Solitalea canadensis DSM 3403: one gene and its partner. The protein of the gene in region 1 interacts with the protein of each later gene in a pairwise test. Links are inferred from orthologs where the notes say so. Each region holds a gene or a part of one and is shown in the gene's direction. Other genes may lie near its edges. The genes, in order: rpe and eno.

Region 1 (3,210 bases):
AAATTGAAACTTTCACGCAAAGTGTTGCTTCCTCGTCCGGAGCGTCCTGCACAAGAAAAGAAAGAAGAAAACAAACAATAATAATTTGTTTCTAATCCTATTAAAACCGGCTTTATGCCGGTTTTTTTGTTTCTATGGGATTAGGTATGTTAGCTATCACCAAGAGTAGACATATATCTACATGATTGCAAAAAACAATAGACGAAGTAATCAAGGAGCTTGGAAAAATTAGCCAAAGAAATATTTCGTTTTATCATATGGTTTATCCACCTGTTTGAATGGAAGAACCCGGCAAAAATCATCAATGCGTTAAGGACTTACGAGAAAAATGTTTTTCAGTTAAAAAGGAGAGAAGAATAGTATAGTTGCAGAGCCTTTTATTAGTTCTTAGCAAAGTACAAACTAAAGTCGCCGTTTACTCTCACTTTAACAGTATCTGCTATTTTCTCTTCTACGATTTTAGGGATTTTGATGTTATGATCTTCACAGTCGATAGTAAAATCAGCATTCAGGCTTACCATTCCGTTTTTAACTACCAGTGTTCCGGGAATAACCCTAGGTTTTTCAATTCCCCTAACTGATAGTTTTCCCTCCACAACTATGGGATAAACACCATCTTTTGTTAAATCGATTGAATCCTTGAATTTCCCACGAAAAGAAGCTTTAGGAAACCGGTCGCTGTCAAGGTAGTTTTCATTAAAATGCTCCTGCATCAATGAAATGTCAAACCGAAAGGTTCTTACAGCCACCTCAAACACAAACTCACCTTTTTCAAAATTTAACACACCCACACCCATTTTAGAAGAAGCTTCGATGTCTTCCAGAGGTGCATTTGAAATAAATGAGATCGCTACATTTTTAGAGGCATATAGCGTTTGTGCATTACTTCCCACAGTAATGCATAAGCATAACAATAGTGTAGATAAGAGCTTCATACTATACAATACGTTAAATTATGGCAGAATGTTTTAAATAGGTATGTAAATATTTTACATGATCAAATTTAGCACTTTCTTAGCATATAACGTTAGCATTAAGTATTTTTGCGGCAGATGTAAAAATCAATTATCCATGGGATGATTACATCTGTTAAAAAAACGATATGAAACATATAATTGCCCCTTCTGTTCTGTCAGCTGATTTTGCCAACCTGCAGGATGATGTAGAAATGTTAAATGAAAGTTCGGCAGATTGGTTACACGTAGATGTTATGGACGGAGTTTTTGTTCCGAACATTTCATTCGGATTTCCGGTTGTAGCAGCTATTAACCATCATGCTAAAAAACCTTTGGATGTGCACTTAATGATCGTGGATCCGGATCGTTACCTTGAAGATTTCAAGAAGGTAGGGGCGAAGATCCTTACTGTACACTACGAAGCTTGTACTCATTTACATCGTACAATTGCTAAAATTAAAGAATTGGGAATGAAGGCAGGTGTAGCACTTAACCCTCATACTCCGGTAAGTGTGCTTGAAGATATTTTGGAAGATGTGGATTTAGTATTGATCATGTCTGTAAACCCGGGCTTTGGCGGACAAAAATTCATTGAGAATACTTATAATAAGATTAAGGCTTTGCGTGAGTTATGTGCAAAGAGAAATGCAGAAGTTATTATTGAGGTTGACGGTGGTGTAAACAAACACAATGCATTAGCATTATTAAAAGCAGGAGCAGATGCTTTAGTTGCCGGAAACGCAGTGTTTTCTGCGGAAGATCCAATCGCCGAAATAGCTGAGCTTAAAAAATTAAATATTGAAGCAATACAGGCATAAGTACTTTTTGCTTATAGTAAAAAGTCCATCTTCTTAATAGTAGATGGACTTTTTTTATGCATTTTATTGTTTTGACACCATCAAAAAACAAAAAATAAAAACAGTATAATAATCTGATTATCTATGATATAGATCATTTAAAATACAAAAACTATCACTTTTATAGTCTTTAGCCATCGGAATTGATGGACACGGAATTTAAATACTTCATTCCTAAATAGTATTTTTGCACTTTCAAAACTGGGAAGTAGTCTTACTTTGTATCATTTATAAATCAACCAAAACCTTATTTTCTTTAATTTCGTAGTGTGCAATAAACACTATTAATTTAAACTTTTTTTAACATTTTGGTTTATAAATAATAAATTTGACAACAAAAGTTCACAATTATTAAAATAACAAACTATAAAACTACCATTTTTGTAGATAATTATAACTGTATACATGAAACACAATTTCGGAGCCGGACCTGGTATTTTACCCCAGGAAGTATTAAAACAAGCCGCAGAGGCCGTTTTAAATTTTAATAACAGCGGATTATCCATTTTGGAGATCTCCCATCGTACTGCCGACTTTGAATCCGTTGTCTCCGAAGCTTGTAGTTTAGTTAAAGAGTTATTGAGCCTTAATGACGATTATGCGATCACTTTTTTACACGGTGGTGCTAGTACCCAGTTTGCGATGGTTCCATACAATCTTTTAGGCGAGGGAGAGACTGCAGCTTATTTAGATTCAGGAACTTGGGCAAGCAAAGCGATTAAGGAAGCAAAATTCTTTGGAAATGTGAACGTTGTAGCATCTTCAAAAGAATCAAACTATACGTTTATTCCTAAGGATTATACAATTCCTGCTGATGCTAACTATTTTCACGTTACTTCTAATAACACCATTTACGGAACACAATTACATGAGTTCCCTGAATCTCCGGTGCCATTGGTAAGTGATATGTCATCAGACATTTTCAGTCGTGTTTTTGACGCAAATAAATTCGGTTTGATCTATGCTGGTGCTCAGAAAAATATGGGTCCTGCAGGTGTCGCTTTAGCAATTGTTAGAAAAGACTTGTTAGGCAAAGTAGACCGTAAAATTCCTTCCATGTTCAATTATCAGTTACATATTGATAATGGTTCAATGTACAATACACCTCCGGTTTTTGCCCTTTACGTTTCGATGCTTACACTTCGTTGGGTAAAAGAGCAGGGCGGTGTTGCTGCAATGGAAAAGATCAATAACAAAAAAGCAGCTACCTTGTACGCTGAGATCGATCGTAATCCGTTGTTTAAAGGTACTTGTGCGGTTGAAGATCGTTCACGTATGAATGTTTGCTTTGTGATGGACAATCCTGAGATTGAAAAAGAATTCCTGGATTTTGCTAAGAAAGCAGATATCGTTGGCTTAAAGGGTCATAGAAGCGTGGGTGGTTTCCGTGCATCTAT
Region 2 (3,215 bases), 1.8 Mb from region 1 along the record:
ACCATGGTCTAACTCAAAAATTACATGTCCATTTTACACCTTTTTGATATTTTAGGAACAATTGCGTTTGCTATTTCCGGTGCTTTGGCGGCCATGAACAAACGTCTGGATATTTTTGGAGTACTTATATTGGCATTCGTGACAGCGGTTGGTGGGGGAACACTGCGGGACGTAATGATTGGTTACACACCTGTTGCCTGGATGCGAAATTTCACCACTGTTTTAACAGTTTTTGGTGCTTATGTGGTGATATTGTTTGCTAAACCATATGTTCATCATTTTAAAAAAACACTCTTCTTTTTCGACTCCTTTGGGTTGGGGGCCTTTACGGTAACCGGAATTGCCCAAGGATTGGCTTTTGGGTTGCATCCGGCCTTGTGTGTAGCACTAGGCACTATGACAGGGGCGTTTGGAGGGGTGTTGAGAGATATGCTGATCAATGAAATTCCACATGTTTTTAGAAAGGAAATTTATGCAACTGCTTGTATTTTAGGAGGTACTTTGTTCTTTCTATTACAGTATTTTGAGGTAAGCCGGCATTTAACTGAAATAGCTTCAGCTGTTACGGTAGTTTTGGTTCGTGTAATTTCCATCAGGTATAAATTATACCTTCCAATGATTTACGAAAGGGAAGCCTGAAAACAACATTTAGTGTTAATATTACACTAAGTATTGTTTGTTTTGATAACTTTAATAAAGTGTTCTTAATTTAATCAAATCAGTAATTTATTTGAATTATTTTATAAAATTAATAAAAGCCTGACAAAAATCAGTTTGTCTGTGTGAGTATTTTTAGCTACTTTCGGCTGCACTATTAAAAGCAGGAATAACGGTTTGGGATAGCTGGGAAACAGATAATTTCTGCAAACCACACAGAACATAATAACAAATTACAAATAACTATAACATGAGTTTAATCTTAGATGTTAAAGCAAGGCAGATCCTCGACTCAAGAGGTAATCCTACCGTTGAAGTGGATGTAATCACTGAGAACGGTGTTGTAGGCCGTGCGGCTGTACCTTCCGGTGCTTCTACCGGTATGCACGAAGCTGTAGAACTTCGCGATAATGATAAAAATGTATACATGGGTAAAGGCGTAACTAAAGCTGTTGCCAATGTAAATGATAAACTTGCCGACGCATTGCGTGGTATGGATGTGTTTGATCAAAACCTGATCGACAAAGCCATGATCGAAATCGACGGTTCTGAGAACAAAGGTAATTTAGGTGCAAATGCTGTATTAGGTGTTTCTTTAGCTGTTGCAAAAGCGGCTGCTCAAGAATCTCACCAATCATTGTTCCGTTACATTGGAGGTGTTAATGCTAACACATTGCCAATTCCAATGATGAACATTGTAAACGGTGGTGCGCACGCTGATAACAAAATTGATTACCAAGAATTCATGGTAATGCCTGTTGGTGCGGAGTCTTTCTCTCATGCTTTACGTATGGGTACTGAAGTATTCCACCACTTGAAAAATGTATTAAAGAAAAAAGGTTACTCTACTAACGTAGGTGACGAAGGTGGTTTTGCTCCAAACATCGGTTCAAACGAAGAGGCGATCGAAACTGTATTGCAAGCTATCGAGTCGGCTGGATATAAACCAGGAAGCGATGTTTATATTGCTATGGACGCTGCCAGCTCTGAAATGTACGATGAGAAAACAGGTTTATATAGCTTCTATAAATCAAACCCGGATCGTAAATTTACTAGCGATGAGTTAGTTGCTTACTGGGCTGACTGGGCTGCTAAATATCCAATTATCTCTATCGAAGATGGTTTAGCTGAAAACGATTGGGATGGCTGGAAAAAATTAACTGAGAAGTTAGGTGATAAAATACAGTTGGTAGGTGATGATTTGTTTGTGACTAACTCTAAATTCCTTCAAAAAGGTATTGATATGGGTGTAGCAAATTCAATCTTGGTAAAAGTAAACCAAATTGGTTCTTTAACTGAAACTATTAACGCTGTTACTTTAGCTCAAAATAACGGTTACACTTCAGTAATGAGTCACCGTTCTGGCGAAACAGAAGATTACACCATTGCTGACTTAGCGGTTGCTTTAAACTGTGGTCAAATTAAAACAGGTTCAGCTTCTCGTTCAGACCGGATCGCTAAATACAACCAATTACTTCGTATCGAAGAAGAATTAGGTTCTACTGCACGTTTCTTAGGTAAAAACTTCAAGTTCGCTAAGAAATAACCATAATATTTAACCGCAAAGGCGCGAAGGCACAAAGTTAATCTTTGCGTCTCCGCGCCTTTGCGGTTTTAATATCTTCTCATTACCTTTGAAAGAGACGGTATACGAATGTGCCGTTGAAACAGTAAGCTCGCAGTCAGTATGATACAGAAACTTGTCTCCATCGTAAAAAATAAATATTACTTAACACTAGTTGTTTTTTTTGTTTGGATGATGTTTTTGGACAGAAATGACTTTACGTCCCAATATGAATACCGTCAGAAATTAAGTCAGATTCATAAAGATCAACAGTATTACAAAGAAGAGATTATTAAAGTTAAAAAAGATCTAAAAGAACTCTCTACTGATCCTGAACAACTGGAGAAATTTGCACGTGAAAAGTACCTTATGAAAAGAGATGGCGAAGATATTTTCGTGATCGTTCCTGAAGAAGAAAAATAATCTTTTACTCATTTTTTGAATTTGTATCTTCAATTTCCTTTAAATTAAGTTATCAAATTCAACACTTTTGAGTAAATTGTTTACACGATAATGTGCGAATAGTATGCAAGTTCTAAAAGCGCTTCAATTTAAGGTTCTCGTTTGTTTGTTAGCCACTACCAGAGTAAGTTATAGGTTTAATACTTAAAAATGGCCCATCCTGCTCGTAGATTTTAAAACTAAACTTATAGTAAAGTTGTTATAATATTAATACAAAAATAGTGTATGACTTTTATCATAAAACCTCAATTTGATACGTTTTATCTTTAAATAAATCAAAGTTCATAAAATGAAAACCATATTAGTTCCAACCGATTTTTCTAAGTCCGCCTCAAATGCATTGACGTATGCCAAACGATTAGCGATTAATCACGGGTATAAATTAAGGCTGCTACATATTGTGCAAACGATGGTTGATCCTAATATGCCACCTGAGATAATTGATGATGTACTTACCACTCAGGAAAGAGATGCCAAAGAACGCAATGATGCTATTCAACAAGAATTGCACGATGCAGGAGTGGAAACAGAG

The links.
Region 2: the proteins of rpe (region 1) and eno interact in binary tests that used the Escherichia coli proteins (3 or more experiments, as listed by UniProt). The link is inferred for Solitalea canadensis DSM 3403 from one-to-one orthologs.

Annotation. Positions count from the first base shown.
Region 1 is NC_017770.1:2,159,589-2,162,798, forward strand. The notes cover bases 67-2,938. They hold rpe (ribulose-phosphate 3-epimerase), read left to right. Parts: upstream 67-1,102; coding sequence 1,103-1,774; downstream 1,775-2,938. Other genes in these bases: pnp (polyribonucleotide nucleotidyltransferase), read left to right, coding at 67-81; SOLCA_RS08825 (YceI family protein), read right to left, coding at 381-935; serC (3-phosphoserine/phosphohydroxythreonine transaminase), read left to right, coding at 2,219-2,938. In the rest of the region: more of pnp, read left to right, coding at 1-66; more of serC, read left to right, coding at 2,939-3,210. UniProt on the Escherichia coli protein: Catalyzes the reversible epimerization of D-ribulose 5-phosphate to D-xylulose 5-phosphate.
Region 2 is NC_017770.1:364,934-368,148, forward strand. Bases 179-3,055 are described here. They hold eno (phosphopyruvate hydratase), read left to right. Parts: upstream 179-907; coding sequence 908-2,203; downstream 2,204-3,055. Other genes in these bases: SOLCA_RS01425 (trimeric intracellular cation channel family protein), read left to right, coding at 179-639; SOLCA_RS01435 (FtsB family cell division protein), read left to right, coding at 2,345-2,644; SOLCA_RS01440 (universal stress protein), read left to right, coding at 2,973-3,055. Also shown: more of SOLCA_RS01425, read left to right, coding at 25-178; more of SOLCA_RS01440, read left to right, coding at 3,056-3,215. UniProt on the Escherichia coli protein: Catalyzes the reversible conversion of 2-phosphoglycerate (2-PG) into phosphoenolpyruvate (PEP). It is essential for the degradation of carbohydrates via glycolysis.